DNA from 4 places in the Alteromonas australica genome. Region 2 is predicted to be linked to each of the others. Evidence: predicted binding sites of a transcription regulator. Region 2 holds the regulator's gene; each other region holds the start of a gene.

Region 1 (4,094 bases), 260 kb from region 2:
TCGATACCTAAGTGTAGCAGAGCTACGTATTTTGCAATGGCATAATCCTCACAATCTCCGCGAGAATGACCAATTAATTCGGCTGGGGTTGCCCAATAGTCTTTTTGTTTGAATACAACGTCATCCGTTGCATATTGGATATGGGTGTCAAAAAATTGGTTGATACCTTCCAGTTGTGCGTTGACTGGCAGTCCATTTAGATTGCTCAATACAGTCTGCAACTGTTCTACGTGATTAGCTCTTTGGGCGCCGAATCTTTTTTCTACTTCCTGTTTTAAGATCGGAAACTCTATGGACAAGTGTTCCTTCACGTTTTGCCCAGTCACCATAAGAGCCAAAAATATTAATATATTTGACGCTATTACTGAAAAGGTCATGTGATTTGTTGTTTATTATTATACGAAAGTATAAGTACCATACCGAGAGTATCTACTTAAATATGTATAAATCTTTATACTTATGTATAGGTATACCACGGCCTGCTGATTAAACCAACCGTGAAATACGAAAGGGGCATGTGTTGAGTTCGGCGTTATTTTTTTATAACGAAGTCGTTCTCTTGAATGTTAATGATGACGTTAGCGTCTTTATGGCGAACTTGTGCAGAATTGCTATACGCCGATTCAACGATAAAAACTCCCGGATAAATATTATATTGTAAGTAGGTTTCGCCACGACCATCTGTAAATTGCCGTGTTTGATAAATATATAGCTCATCATTTGGCATTACGCCATTATCTCTGCCTAAAGAAACGGTGACATTTGTATTATTGGCTTGTAGCACCCTACCGGTAAGAGGTTGGCAAGAGGTGGTTTCTTCAAGGTCGACAATGAATTTTGCCACTTGCTTATCAATCGCTTTTCCGTAGGCGGTTGACCAAAACGATTGTGAGTATTCGTCTAATTCAGCAAAGCGATCAAAGGGCCAAGTATCTTGTGTTTGGTATGTTCGTTGGAATAGCTTACCGCCGTTAAGGCCATCGTAAACGGCGACATCAAAAGCGAAATAGCGGGTAGCGTCTTCATCGGCCCAAAAGGCCAACCGAGAAGGGGGTTCTCGGGTCACGCTCAGGTCGGTAATTTCCCCTACTAAAACAAATTGAGCGTCAGCCACTTTTGCTAGCTCTCTAACATTGGCGGGCAACGTAGATGGAGACCAGTAGGTAGTATAAGGTGCAATATAGGACAATTTGGCGTAAGTGCCATGAGTGTCCATCAGCGTAGCTAAGTGACGGGTAAACGCAGCAGGAAAGTCGGCGATTTGTCCATCTAAAAGGTGCTCTCTATTGGCAACAGAGAAATAGCTACTAGCAACGTGCTTGGTGTATTCACTGGCTTTACATATTTGTTCTTTTGGAAATATGTCAGCACGAATGGTAACGGTAACATAGTCGCTATGCCACACTTCATCCACAAGCTCTACTTGGTTTACTTCACCTGTGCTACTAATAGTTATATCTTCGCTTTCTAATAAGCCGTTGGTTAATTGCTGAACACTGTTTATCGATGCGCCAGCAAACAACAGGGCCTGTTTAAGCGCTTCCTCAGTGGCGGCTTTGCGGGCGCTATGTTTATCGCCCTTCATTATAATTGCCTGGCCTTTAGCTTCGTACCAAACGGCATTTACTTGCCCTACATATAATGCCAGTAGGCAAATAAGCGCCATGAATATGCAATGCGAAGACTTATTTTTCTGTGCGAACACAAGCGCCCCTCAGCTTAGTTTTATGTTGCTCTAAAGCATTTTACCTTGCGCTATTGCTCTACCCAGGCAGGGTGGTTGTTGTCCGCACGCACTGGGTGTCAAAAAAGCTTCACCACACAAGGTTACTTTCATATATAGATGAGTGTAAGCGAATAGAGTGCCAAAAATACAAAATGTGATGAAGACAGCGGTCACCATCGGTGGTTTGGTCTCATTTATTAAGTGTCAATTCACTGACTTTCACATTTAGGCGCAAACTTTGCTTTCAGTTTTAGTCACACGTGATAAAGCACGTCAACCGCTTGGCTGTCACCTTGGGTTTAACCTTATCGATGCAGTCAAACTAACTCAGTTCAGTCTATTGCGTTAGCGAGAGTGTGTCAGCGTGAATAATAGCGGTTTATCAGTCAAGTAGGACGGTCATTTTAAGGTTACCAATATGAAAATGGTGAAAAGGCGTATTAAGCATTCGGTGATGTTGCTGACATCAGTCTTGGTTAGCGCCAGTATTTTGTCTGGATGCAGCCTGTTTGTAGACAAACATGTTGAATGGGAAACCGTGGAACCGGAATCTTACCCTACACTGACGGCGGTGGGGTATGCGCCCATTGCTTCTCAGCGTGGAGAAAGCGAAACCGTTAAAATGTTGATGGCAATTAAAGCGTCAAAGTTAGAGGCGTATCGAGAGCTTGCTGAGCAAGTGTATGGGCAACGTATCGAGGGAAGTCAATCACTCTCAAGCCTTGTTGTATCAAATGAAACCTTAAAGGCGTCAGTAGAAGGCGTCATTCGCGGGGCAAAAATTATAAAAAGCTATCCGGTTGGTGAAGATACCTACGCCACAGAATTAGAATTAGACATGCAGCGGGTATACGACATTTACCTTTCAACGGCAAAACCTCGGCGAATTAAAGACATTAAATATTACTAGCCGTTAGCTTCAAGCGTCATGAGAAGAAATAGAAAAAGGGTGCAATATCAATTGCACCCTTTTTCTTTAAAGATCGAGGAGGGTGAAAAATACTAGGCGCTTACACCTGAACCTAAACGCCCACCGTTGGGCTTGCCTTTTTTGTCATAGGTTAGGGATTCTTTTGCGCGCACTTCTAACATAAGATTACGTAAGTGAGTCAGACGAAGCTGACCTTGCTCCACTGCCTTTTGGTTGACACTGGTTTTATACTTACATTCATCTAATATCTGAGCCGCCGATTGCATTAAGCTTTCTGCCTCTTCAGGCAAACTACCCGATTTTTTCTCTGCTTGATAAACGGGCTCAATTTGCCTATCTGCAGCTTGAATCGCTTCAAGTAGCTCGGCTTTTTGTTCCAGCAAACTCGTTAGTGCTTCAGCATCACGGGCACTTATCAAGTGAAGTTCCTGCTCAAGTAGTTGCGCTAATTGAGACAAGTTTTCAACTTGTTGCTGTAATGCTGAGGTAAGTGTGCTGGTCATAATCACCTAACTAAATGTTAATGCAACTGTGGTTAATCGGCGCCAAAAATCTCTGATTCAGCCTTGGCGATTTTATTGGCTAACACTTCAGGGTTAACCTTGTACTCGCCGCTTTGAATCGCTTTTTTAAGACGATCTACTTTTTCCTGATTAACAGGCGCTTCAGTACCTTTTTTCTGTACTTGATTCAATTGTTGCGCAGATTGCGTCAGCGACACCGAATCTTGACGGGGCGCACTTTGCGTCTTTGCAGCGACATCTGACGCTTGCTGTTGAGACTGTTGCGTCTGATTCTGCTGCGAAATTTTTGTATTATCAACGGGTGTTTTTGGTAACCCATTGTTTACATTGTTAATTGCCATAGTCTTTCTCCACTACCTATTCACCTCAGTATATATTATCGGCCCTTCATGCTTTTTCTTTAGGCTTTTTTGAGATGAAAATGCAGTCTTTTAAATCGCTATTTTACAAGTGTACCACGACTTCTTTCGCACTGGCGACTTCGGCTATTACCGTATTTTGACTGCTCGTGTTTGTCACCCTAATTGTATCACCAATGACACCATCTTGTTCGGCGATTCCAGCAGTCTTCACCGCCATAGTGCCAATATGGGCTTTAATGGTTATTCTGTCACCTTTACATACAAAACACAGCATATTTGATTGTATGGCTTGACCATCGACCACTCTACGTTTCATGCGGGCGCCAATTAAACTGTTCAGGTCTGTGAAGGCCGTATATCTTAGGCGCCGAATATCCACATCGGCGAGGGTTAAGTTATCGGCACCTAAAACGGTTCCTGGACTCACTGCACCAGACGTGACAACAATTTGTTTTGTTCTACTAACTTGCGCACTGGTAAAGAGATACCAATCGTTATTTTGACAACTAACACGAACAGAAATATACGACTGTTTGAGTGCTTCGTCTGAT
Region 2 (4,094 bases):
GAAAGTCTTTGCCAATGTCTGGGCGATAAACACAGAGCGATGCTGGCCTCCGGTACACCCTATGGCGATGGTTACATAACTTCTGTTGTTACGCTCTAAGTGGGGAAGCCAAGTGGTAATGAGGTTTTGAATTTGCCAAATAAACTTGGTCACCACCGGTTGAGAGCCTAAAAATACTTCTACGGGGGCATCTAACCCTGTCAGGTGTTTTAAATCAGGCTCCCAATGAGGGTTAGGGAGAAAACGGGCGTCGAAAACATAATCGGCATCTTTAGGAATACCATGTTTGAAGCCAAAGGATTCAAATACCAATACCAGGCGAGAACTCTTTTTACCTAAAATTCGCTCACGTATTAATTCAGCAAGTTGGTGAATGGTCAGTTTATCGGTATCTATGTATAAGTCTGCTCGTTCAATCACAGGAGCGAGTAAAGCGGCTTCCGCTTTAATAGATTCAGACAAAGACTTATTCAGTTTTGCCAATGGATGTAATCGTCGGGTTTCACTAAAGCGTTTGACGAGAATGTCGTCACTGGCATCAATGTAGACGATGGTCATGGACCAAGAAGAGGGAAGGTAGTCGAGTATTTCAACTAAATCGTCTGGGTTTTTGGGTAGGTTACGTACATCAATACTTACAGCAACTTGATCGTATTCGTCGACTACCGTATGGGTAAGGGTAGGTAATAAATTGACGGGAATATTATCTACGCAATAATACCCTAAATCTTCCAGTGCCCGTAAAGCAACAGACTTCCCTGACCCCGAACGACCACTAATAATAATTAGTTTCAATTGGCCTCTCCCTTAAGATGGCATTAGAGTTAGCTTAGCGCTGCAATAATATCGTCGCTATTGGTGGCACGCCTAATTGCCTTCACGGTCTCTTTGTCACTCAATTTACCTGCAACCGTGGCTAGGGTTTGTAAGTGCCCCTCGGTTTGCTCTTCTGGAACCAATAAGGCAAAGAAAATATCTACCGGTTGGTTGTCCAGCGCGTCAAAGTTGATGGCAGGGTTACTAGTTACAATAATGGCGATAACACTTTCCAATCCTGCCAGTCGACCATGAGGCAGTGCAATACCATTTCCAATACCCGTACTGCCCATTCTCTCGCGGTTCAATAGGCTAGTGAGTACTGTCGTTTCATCAATATTATCGTTGTTTTTGGCAGCGATATTACTGATGATCTCTAGAATTCGTTTTTTGCTGTTACATTGAACCGCACATTCAGTGCGGTCCAAACTTACGATTGCTTGAATTTCCATAAGCGTGAGTTAATGCTTTTTCAGCTTTTCCTTATGCTTTATGACTTGCCTGTCTAGTTTGTCAACCATGCTGTCTATTGCTGCATACATATCAGTATTTTCAGAGGAAGCAAAAACCTCAGCGCCACTTAAATGCATGGTCGCTTCGGCTTTCTGATTAAGTTTTTCAACATTGAGAATGACATGCACATTAGAAATGTGATCAAAGTGCCTCTCTAGTTTGCTGAACTTGGTATCGACATAATTACGCAAAGAGTCGGTGATTTCGACGTGATGACCAGTAAGGTTGATTTGCATATTTCGTCTTCCTTATATTTATGAGCCAGTTAAAGTAAGCTCTTTCGCTGGTTAGACGGTGGAATCGACAATGATTCCCGGTATTTTGCTATTGTCCGCCGGGCGACTTTAATGCCCTGTTCGGCCAACAATTGAGCAATCTTGCTATCACTTAGTGGCTTGCTTGGCGTTTCAGCCGCTACAAGCTTTTTAATCAGCGCGCGGATGGCAGTAGATGAACACTCACCCCCAGACTCCGTGGCAACGTGACTAGAAAAGAAGTACTTCAATTCAAATATCCCACGTGGGGTATGCATATACTTTTGCGTGGTGACACGTGAAATGGTGGATTCATGCATATCAACCATTTCAGCAACATCGTTAAGCACCATGGGCTTCATCATTTCAGGGCCATATTCAAAAAAGCCCATTTGTTGCTGCACAATACAATTTGCAACCTTCATCAAGGTGTCGTTTCTTGATTCAAGACTTTTAATAAACCATTTTGCTTCCTGCATATGAGAGCGAATGAACTGCGAGTCGCTACTATTTTTCGCTCTTCTGCTCATGGCCGCATATTGCTGGTTCACACTAAGTTTAGGCAAGCTATCTGGATTAAGTTCAACCACCCAACGACCATTTTTCTTGGTGACCGAGACATCGGGTATAACATACTCAGGCTCTTTAGTGATAAGAGCGCTACCTGGGCGAGGATTCAATGTTTGCAACAAGCGCATAGCTTCGCGTAATTGATCTTCTTTAAGACGGCTTTTACGCATCAGCGTACGATAGTCTTTGCTACTGAGTAGGTCTGAGTATTCTTCTATCAGTTGTTTGGCTTCTTTTAACCAAGGCGTATCATCTGAAAATTGGCGAAGCTGAACCATCAAGCATTCTTGCGGTGTACGAGAGCCTGAACCAATGGGGTCGAACATTTGAATGCGTTTTAACACACATTCTACTTCGTCCAATTCAACCGGCTCTTCCATATCTTCGGAATTTACAGAATCTAAAATGTCGTCAAGGGTGACGGTAAGATAACCAGACTCGTCAATTGAATCGATAATAGCCGTTGCGATGGCACGGTCAGTATCTGAAAAGTGGGTAAGACGCATTTGCCATAGCAAATGTGCTTGAATGTCTTCGGTGGTTTCGCCTTGGAAAATCTGCTCATCGTCATTATTCGAGGGCCCAGGGGCGGGTGCAGAAGACGCTGAGTAATATTCGTCCCACGTGCTGTCTATGGGTAATTCATCAGGTAGGTCATTCTTCTCTAATGCGTCACCGGCTTCAAGCGTATCGCTTGATGCGGTAGTAACGGCGTCTTGAGCGACGTCATCCCCGTCGATATTGTTTTTCTCTAATTGAGGCTCATCACTGCCTTCTTCTACTTCAAGTAGAGGATTTGAGTCTAGGGCTTCCTGGATCTCCTGTTGCAGGTCGAGCGTTGACAGCTGCAGCAGTTTTATCGCCTGCTGTAGCTGAGGTGTCATGGTAAGTTGTTGACTGAACTTTAACTGTAAAGATGGTTTCATCTACGTCTTATTTACTGTGCTCTTATTGTGAATATACCAGGTGCATAATTTGAAAAATGACAATTCTGTTACATTAACTATAGCCTGAATTGTTCACCTAGGTATACATCCCTTACTTTTTGATTACTTAAAACCTGCTCTGCCGTTCCTTGGGCTATTAATTCACCGTGACTCACAATGTAGGCTTTTTCACATACATCCAATGTTTCTCGTACATTGTGGTCTGTAATGAGGATACCGATACCTCTATCACGAAGGTGCTGTATTATCTTCTTTATATCATTAACCGATATAGGATCAACACCAGCAAATGGTTCATCGAGTAAAATAAATTGCGGATTGGCTGCTAGCGCACGCGCAATCTCTACGCGCCGGCGTTCTCCACCTGATAAACTCATTCCTGTACTATTACGTATATGGTTAATATTAAATTCATCAAGAAGGGCGTCGGCTTCTTCTTCCTGTTGTGATGAATTTAAATCTTTTCGTGTCTGTAAAATCGCCATGATGTTTTCAAACACGGTTAGCTTGCGAAAAATAGAGGCTTCCTGTGGCAGGTAGCCAATGCCCTTACGTGCGCGTTCGTGCATAGGCTGGTGGGTGAGCTCACCATCATCAATGGTGATTTTTCCCTTATCTAGTGGCACAAGACCCACAATCATGTAAAAGGTGGTGGTTTTACCTGCGCCGTTAGGGCCTAATAAGCCCACGATTTGCCCGGTTGAGACCGACAAACTAACGTCTCTCACTACTTGGCGAGATTTATAGGCTTTGGCTAAGTTACTTGCGCTTAGTGTTGCCATGGTTAGTTATCGTCCTCGTTATTCTCGTCTTCTTTCGCCTTCTCATCGGTCAGCTTGCGAATCGCTTCTGGTCGAAAAACGGTGGTCACTCTGCCTTCATCATTGTCACCGCTGCCGGTGGCAAGAAGCTGTTCGGTAATCATGTCAAAGGTGATTTTATCGCCTTTCACAGAACTGGTGTCTTGTTGCAGCTCTGCATTGCCGTCTAACGA
Region 3 (4,094 bases), 320 kb from region 2:
ACGGCCTTATCAAACCCTTCAAATTGTTGCTGTTGTTTTGACGCTTCACTTTTAAGCTGACCATTTTCCACCAACTGGGTGTCAACATTCATCATTTGGCTTTGTAAAGCTTGATGCGCTGCGCCTTGGGTTTGATTAACCAGTTGCATAAACTGCCCAACTTGCGCCTCTGTTTGTGCGTTTAGCTGCTGCATTTGAGCACTGGAGAGCCCCGCTTCGTTAGCGGCACCATCTATAATTGATTGCAAGTCGATACCTGGCTCTCTGCCCTGAGCGATTTGTTGTTGGTACTCATTAATACCAGCTGCAATACTGGTTTTAATCGCTTCTTGTTGCGCTTGAGTGGCGGAAGGTACACTGGCTGCCAAGCGTTGCGCAATAGCTTCCGTGGCTTTCTGCGCACTTTCTGGTGACATGCTTGCGAGCATATTTGTTAGTTCATCGGCCCACGTTCCTTCTAACTCCGCTAAATTTGGCGTTAGCACTTCGTTCTCAGACCCCATTGCCTTAGGATCCGCCGTTGCCGATTCTGGTATTTTTACGCCATCGGTCTGTTGAAGTTGGGCTAAGGCATCTTTCATCAAACTAAGGACTAACACTTCGTCTTCAGACAACGACGCCAACGAAAGGGTTTCGGCATCGGTTAAAGCGGGGTCGCCATTCAAATCCGTTGATACGCTGGAAAACTGAGCAAGTAAGGCGTCCAGTTCCGTATTCCACGTGGCATTTTCACTAGACGTGTCTTGAATGACCGCGGTTAAAGCTTTTAAAGTGGCAAGCGCCTCATCGGAAACCTCATCATTGTCTTGCGTTAATTCACCCATTAATTGCTGAGTAATCGATAGCACCTCTTCCCCTAAAAGATGAGGCTTATCGCCGTCGGCCATCGAGGCGGAGGCTTCAGCGTTCAAGGCCTCTAGCATTTCTGCGAGATAGGCGTTATCTGCCATCGCGCCGTCTTCGTTAAGGAGCTCGTCGAAAGTAGCAACCTGGGGGTTAGTTTCGCCTGTTTCTGCGTTTGCCGATTTACCTTCGCCTTTAGCCGCTAATACTGCGTCTACGTAGTCAATCCAGCGGGTTGCATTCTCGTTTTCGGTATTCACCTCGTCATCAGTGACGAGGTGACTTTTAACAGGTAAGTCTGCGCGAATGAAAGTGTCTTCCTGCTTTTCACCATTTAATAGTGCATGAAGCCGTTCTTTCAATGCGTCGGGTGTAGGTTTTTCGGGTGAGAGTTCGCTTTCACCCGAAAAAAGTGAGTCTTCGCTAGCGTCTTGAGTCACATCGCTATTGTCTAATTCGCCGATTAAAGAGCTCTCATCTGTGCTGTCAATAAGCGGCTGGTTTGCAGCATCACTCTTTTCGCTTTGCGCTAGGTTATCTTGGTCATCGAGTGCTGCTTGCTGAGCGCCTTTTGTTTCGTCGTCGGAAACTTGATGACTAGCAGCTTTGTCTTGCTCGGGTTTCGCACTTGATTTGCTGGCGTTTTCTGCATTGTTTTTCGTTGACGCTTGAAGCTCGCGATTTTCTTTTCGCTGAAGGTTTTCTTCTCGCTGAAGGCTTTCTTGTCGCTGAAGGCTCTCTTCTCGCTCAAGGTTTTGTTCTTGCTCAAGGCTGTCTCTTCGCGCTAGCTTTTTTTCCTGTGCCAAGTCTTCTCGTTTGAGGCGAGCATCATCAAAAGCTTGTTGGAACGCCTGGTTATTTTGCGAGCGCGACTCAGCGCTAATACCTGCCTCTACGGCTTTTGCCGGTTTACTAGTGGCAAAAGGTAAAGCGGCAGAGTCTGTATTTTGTGCGGCAACTTGTTGCATCATAATATTTACATCCTACGCTGGCATTGCATGCCAATGGCTATGCCTTCTCACACGATTACAAGCTTCTACAATTTCTATAAAATCAGCAACATAGAAATTTTAAATTGTGTCCTTCCTGAGCAAGCGAATAGCGTAACAAGGTGAATAATTATCACCTATGCAATCGGTGACATTAACTAATATAGGGTTATTGCAAAGGGTGTTCCAAGGTAGCGGAAGTCGTTAAAGAAAGTAAGAATTCAACGGAATACTGAGCGTTAGAAGCCTTGTTTTTTGGCGCGAAAAAATCGCTGAGTGGCAAACTCATCCATCATGGCTTGTTCGGCTTTGGCCTCTTTCTGTTGTTTAGCCCGTTGCTGCTTTTCAAGCAAAAGGGTTACCGCTTTTACTTTTTGTTGTTGTTTCAGCCACACTTGCTTGCGTTGATCTGCGGCTAAATTCGCCTGCGCAATCACGTTCATTTGCTGCTCACAGGCTTTGTCTAATTTTCCTACAAAAGAGAGGTGCTGCTGATAATGCTGAGCCGTCACGCCGCCTTGCCCTGTTTGCTGGATATTTCTAATATAGTCGAACCGGTATTGCTCTAAACTTGTGAGTTTTTGCTTTTGCTGATTAACATTCAATTGTGCCTGTTGAAACAATTGCGCGGCCTGCTGCTCTTTCTCTCGCTCAAATTCAGCCACTCGCTCTAACTGCTTAGACATGGATCACCTACCCCTTACCCAAACCTTTCGCTAGCGCACTCATGCCTTCTAAGCATTCGTCGTAGGGTAAAATATTTTTCATTCCTTGCTGCAAAAAGGCGTTGATGGCGGGTTCTGCACGAATGGCGAGGTCTATACGAGGGTCTGACCCCTTCGCATAAGCACCGATGGAGATCAAATCTTGGTTCTGCTTAAAATTAGAATATACCTGACGAATGCGGCGCGCCATCATTTGGTGTTCGTCACTGGTCACCATAGGCATTACGCGGCTAATAGACGCTTCAATATCGATAGCGGGGTAATGGCCGCTGTCAGCCAGGGTTCTGGATAGAACCACATGGCCATCTAAAATAGCCCGTGCAGCATCTGCGATAGGATCTTGTAGGTCATCCCCTTCAGTCAACACAGTATAAAATGCCGTAATAGAGCCTTGTTTCTCGCTACCATTGCCGGCACGTTCTACCAGTGCCGGCAAGCGTGCAAATACCGAAGGTGGGTAGCCTTTGGTCGCAGGAGGCTCACCTACTGCTAACGCAATTTCACGTTGTGCCATGGCGTAACGTGTGAGTGAATCGATAAGCAACAGTACCTTCATGCCTTTATCCCGAAAATATTCGGCAATAGTGACTGCAGTTTCACAACCTTTTAAGCGCATCAGCGGAGAAGTGTCCGCTGGAGCGGCGACAACCACAGCCCGAGCACGCTCTTCTTCTGTCAGAATGTCGTGAATAAACTCTTTAACTTCACGGCCCCGTTCCCCGACTAAACCCACCACAACCACATCGGCTTCACAACCACGGGTCATCATGCCAAGTAACACACTTTTTCCCACACCACTGCCTGCAAACAAGCCCATTCGCTGTCCAACACCCACCGTATTTAATGCATTGATGGCACGCACGCCCACATCCATGGGCTGGGTAATAGGCCGTCGAATCAACGGATTCATCGGCGCTCGAGTCGTAGGCGCCCGTGTTTCAGCCTGAATTTCTCCTAAGCCATCTAAAGGTTGCCCGTTTCCGTCTACCACTCTCCCCAGTAATTCCATTCCAACCGGCAATCCGCTTTGCCTGTTGAGCGGCATAACACGGCTACCTGGCACGATGCCACGCACGGCTTCTGTTGGCATCAGGTAAGTAATGTCATCCCCAAACCCAACAACTTCAGCTTCAATTTCACCTTCAACGGTTTGAACTAAACATTGGCTTCCAACGGGCAGTTGGCAACCAATGGCTTCCAGAGTTAAGCCTATGCCTCTTACGAGTTTACCTGCAGCCACAACGGGGGGAGAAGTCACTTGTTTTGCGAGTGACTCAAAGTGTGAATGCCAAGGGCTAGTCATCAGATAAACCTTGGTTAAGTAAGAATTTGTCGATGACATCACGACAGCGGCGTTCGATAGACACATCAACCGCATTATGTTCAGAGGTAATATCACAGCCTCCACGCTCCATTGCTGGCGCTTCAAAAAACTGCCACCCCTTATCCTCAATGGTTTCATCACCAAAATGGACTTTAACAAGCTCAATATCGTCAGGATGCATATGCAATTGATAGCGTGTTTGATTGATAGGTA
Region 4 (4,094 bases), 310 kb from region 2:
TCACTCGCACATCAGATAAGAACGCCGCTATCTGCAGCTATGCTTTATGCCTCTAACTTAACGCGTAAAAATTTACCAGAAAATGCCGGCGAACAATTTGCTCATAAACTGACAGACCGTTTAAAAGAGCTAGAAAGTCAGGTCAACGATATGTTGCTATTCGCGAAGTCGGGTGAAGAGCAAGTGGTTGCGTCTATTTCATCACAAGAACTTGAAGAGGCTATTTTGCCTACGTCGCAAACCATGGCCAGTCAGGCGGCTCAATCAATATCGGTAGAGGGGTTTAACGCTAACGTATCGGTTACCGGAAACCTTACGGCCTTGCAGGGCGCCATATTGAACCTGGTACATAATGCAAGTCAGGTGACGCCTAAAGGCCAAGCTATCTGTGTTAAAGCGCACGTTGTCAGCAACAAACTTGCTATTTCCGTTTGTGACCAGGGCCCTGGCGTTCCAGCACACTTGCAAAACAAAATTTTTGAACCCTTCTATACCACGAAAACCCATGGTACAGGTTTAGGGCTTGCCGTTGTGAAATCAGTAGTGAATGCGCATAACGGTCAACTCACGGTGTCAAATCTTGCCCATGGTGGCGCGTGTTTCACCATAGCAATCCCTTGTTCAGCCTCACAGGCGGTTCATTCTTCTGAGCACAAAACTAAGGTCGCATAAAGGCAGGAGTACTTTCTTATGGCTAAAACAACCATTCTTATCGTGGAAGACGATGCAGGCTTACGTGAAGCCTTATACGATACCTTGTTACTCGGCGATTATGATGTCGTTGATGCCGACTGCGCAGAATCGGCGTTGATGGTGCTCTCTGGGAGAAAAATAGACTTAGTGGTGAGCGATATTCAAATGGGCGAAATGAGCGGCCTCGCTTTGCTTAAAAGCATTAAAGCGAAATACCCGCAAATGCCAGTGTTACTCATGACAGCGTTTGCCACAATCAATGATGCGGTTCAAGCCATGCGAGATGGCGCGACAGATTACTTATCTAAGCCGTTCGCGCCGGAAGTGTTACTCAATTTAGTTGGGCGATATGCGCCAGCACAAAAAATTGAGTCACGCACGCCCATCGTGGCAGACCCTTCCAGTTTGCAACTACTCGCCTTATCGCGAAAAGTCGCGAAGTCTGACGCTACTGTGATGGTCATGGGGCCGAGTGGTTCGGGTAAAGAGGTGCTCTCACGCTATATTCATGACCAGTCACAGCGTGCTGATGCGCCTTTTGTGGCCATTAATTGCGCCGCTATTCCTGAAAATATGTTGGAAGCCACTTTGTTTGGCTATGAGAAAGGCGCGTTTACCGGCGCGGTTCAAGCCTGTCCTGGTAAATTCGAACAAGCGCAAAGCGGGACTTTATTGTTAGACGAGATTACAGAAATGGATTTGGCGTTGCAGGCAAAGTTGCTTCGTGTGTTGCAAGAAAGGGAAGTGGAACGCTTGGGCGGCAGAAAAAACATCAAGCTCGATGTACGGGTTATTGCTACTAGCAACCGAGACTTACGCAAAGCCGTTGAACGAGGGGAGTTTAGAGAAGATTTATATTATCGTCTTAATGTATTTCCTATTACATGGCGTCCCTTGTCTGAGCGTCCCGGTGATATTGTCCCCTTAGCCGAACATCTTATTTCGCGACATGCGGCAAATCAGAATTTGGGTACAGTAAAATTAAGTGCCGCGGCGAGAAACAAACTGTCTCAATATACGTGGCCGGGCAACGTTCGCGAATTAGAAAACGTAGTGCAAAGGGCGCTAATTCTTTGTGAAGGGGGCCTTGTTGATTCAGGCGACTTGATGATAGATATGGCGGTGCACAGCGAAATGGAAATGCAGGTTGAACCTGATGACAATAGCAAACTGGGTTCTGAACTTCGCCAGCAAGAACATCAAATTATTTTAGATACGTTAGCGCTGTGCAATGGCAAGCGTAAAGATGTGGCCGAGAAGTTGGGGATTAGCCCTAGAACCTTGCGTTACAAGCTCGCTAGAATGCGCGAAGATGGTATTGAAGTGCCTGCATAGTTAACTTCAGATATAAAAAGTTGTTTGTCAACAAGCAACTGCTTAAATGTACGACGACTGAGGTCTCGTTAGGTATTAGCCGCCTAGCGAGACTTATTCATTTCCAATCTGGCTGAGCACGACAAGCGCCACCATGAATGCGCGCTGTTGTGAAATTGGCTTCACCCTGTCATAAAATTGGCTTTCCTCTAAATTTTATATTCAATTATCTGATTTTAAATGATTTTTAAAGTTGGCTTGTTGATTGCATTTGTACTGGGCAACAGCAACATTTCGCCGCATAGCGGCAATTTTTCGACGAAATCGTGTAGGAGTGGTTATGGACGTCAAAGCCAACAGTTTGTATCAAGAAATGCAAAATATGATTGGGCAGTCTCGTCTTCAGGTTAATGAGCCCCAAACATTACCAGACATTAATCCCACAAAAGATGATTTTTCTAACATGCTTAAGCAAGCGGTAGATGGTGTAAATGGTATGCAGTTAGAATCGAAAAATGCGCAACAACGGTTCGAAATGGGCGACAACTCATTAAGTTTAGCTGAAGTTATGCTCACCAAAGAGAAAGCGGGTATTGCGTTTGAGGCAACCGTGCAAGTGAGAAATAAAGTGCTTGAAGCGTACAAGCAAATCATGAACATGCCAGTGTAGTTGGAGTAGATCATGGCTGAGGCAACAGGCACAAATTTAACCGTACCCGATCAAAGCACGGCAGGCGATGTGGAACCAGAAAATAAATCTGGATTCATGGATACCTTAGGCAACACAGACATGATGCGACAAATGGCACTTGTGGTAGTGCTTGTTATCTGTGTGGCCATTGCGGTGTTTATTTTAATTTGGGCACAAGAACCTGATTTTCGTCCTCTAGCCAAAATGGAGACCCAAGAGCTCATCGAAACGCTAGATTACATGGATGCCAACCAAATAGAGTACCGCTTAGAAGGAAACACGGTTTATGTAAGAAGCGATGAGTTTCAAAATATCCGTTTAGGTATGACGCGCCAAGGCTTAACCAATAGCAGCGATAGCGGAACCGACATTATCATGCAAGACATGGGGTTCGGTGTCAGTCAGCGGGTGGAAATGGAAAGATTAAAACACGCCCGTGAACAGCAAATTGCATCCACTATTGAAGATATGACAAGTATTCAAAAAGCCCGGGTACTTCTGGCTATGCCGAAAGAAAACGTTTTTGCGAGACGTGAAAAAAAGGCCTCAGCTACGGTAGTATTAACCGCAAAACGCGGGTCGGTTATAGCAGGTGAAGAAGTTGATGCTGTGATTGATATCGTGGCATCTGCTGTGCAGAATATGGAACCATCAAAAGTAACGGTCACCGACAGCAACGGCCGCTTACTCAACTCAGGCTCGCAAGATTCATTAAGTGCTAGAGCCCGTAAAGAATACGAAATAGAGCGTCAACGGGAACAAGAATACCTGGAAAAAATAGATGCTATTTTGATCCCCGTACTTGGCATTGGTAACTATACGGCTCAGGCAGACGTGAGCATGGACTTTACTGCCATGGAGCAAACCCAGCGCAGTTATAACCCTGACTTACCCGCCGTGCGTAGTGAAATGATTGTTGAGGAAAACAGTGTGGGCGGCGGCGTTGGCGGCATTCCTGGCGCGCTTTCCAATCAACCTCCTCTTGATTCTAATATTCCAGAGCAAGCCGGAGCTGGCAACCAACCAACCTTGCCAGGCAGAACGGCGAAAGAGTCTACCCGCAACTATGAATTAGATACCACCATTAGCCACACGAAAAAGCAAAGTGGCGTTATTCGACGTTTAAGTGTGTCGGTGGCTGTAGATTATACACAGCTGACTGGCGAAGACGGCAGTACAACCAGTGAGCCCAGAAAACAAGAAGAGCTACTCAATATTCGCCGTTTGTTGCAAGGTGGTATTGGCTTTGACGTTACCCGAGGCGACTCTCTTGAAGTAGTCAGTGTCCCGTTCACACGAATGGACAGCGGCGTTATGGAAGAGGTTCCACTATGGGAACAGCCCGGATTTTTGCCTATACTTAAGCTGGTGGTGGGTGGCCTCGTCATTATCGTGC

The links. The regulator sigma-54, encoded in region 2, starts transcription at its own class of promoters, with help from an activator protein. The targets are predictions, from matches to a motif close to GTTGGCACGNNNNTNGNNT.
Region 1: EP13_RS04820 (flagellar assembly protein T N-terminal domain-containing protein) is a predicted target of sigma-54. The motif match lies at 1,852-1,870, and genes of this name have one in related genera.
Region 3: EP13_RS18860 (flagellar hook-length control protein FliK) is a predicted target of sigma-54. The motif match lies at 2,005-2,023, and genes of this name have one in related genera.
Region 4: fliE (flagellar hook-basal body complex protein FliE) is a predicted target of sigma-54. The motif match lies at 2,260-2,278, and genes of this name have one in related genera.

The regions. Positions count from the first base shown of each region.
Region 1 is NZ_CP008849.1:1,117,294-1,121,387, forward strand. It holds gene EP13_RS04815 (transglutaminase-like cysteine peptidase) at 1-209, opposite strand, end outside; gene EP13_RS04820 (flagellar assembly protein T N-terminal domain-containing protein) at 533-1,666, opposite strand; gene EP13_RS04825 (LPP20 family lipoprotein) at 2,181-2,636, shown strand; gene flgN (flagellar protein FlgN) at 2,729-3,160, opposite strand; gene flgM (flagellar biosynthesis anti-sigma factor FlgM) at 3,193-3,522, opposite strand; gene flgA (flagellar basal body P-ring formation chaperone FlgA) at 3,626-4,094, opposite strand, start outside.
Region 2 is NZ_CP008849.1:858,587-862,680, forward strand. It holds gene rapZ (RNase adapter RapZ) at 1-795, opposite strand, end outside; gene ptsN (PTS IIA-like nitrogen regulatory protein PtsN) at 825-1,268, opposite strand; gene hpf (ribosome hibernation promoting factor) at 1,278-1,565, opposite strand; gene EP13_RS03740 (RNA polymerase factor sigma-54) at 1,595-3,079, opposite strand; gene lptB (LPS export ABC transporter ATP-binding protein) at 3,157-3,882, opposite strand; gene lptA (lipopolysaccharide transport periplasmic protein LptA) at 3,885-4,094, opposite strand, start outside.
Region 3 is NZ_CP008849.1:1,179,147-1,183,240, reverse strand. It holds gene EP13_RS18860 (flagellar hook-length control protein FliK) at 1-1,814, opposite strand, end outside; gene fliJ (flagellar export protein FliJ) at 2,072-2,518, opposite strand; gene fliI (flagellar protein export ATPase FliI) at 2,526-3,860, opposite strand; gene fliH (flagellar assembly protein FliH) at 3,853-4,094, opposite strand, start outside.
Region 4 is NZ_CP008849.1:1,173,123-1,177,216, forward strand. It holds gene EP13_RS05075 (sensor histidine kinase) at 1-672, shown strand, start outside; gene EP13_RS05080 (sigma-54-dependent transcriptional regulator) at 691-2,028, shown strand; gene fliE (flagellar hook-basal body complex protein FliE) at 2,348-2,677, shown strand; gene fliF (flagellar basal-body MS-ring/collar protein FliF) at 2,690-4,094, shown strand, end outside.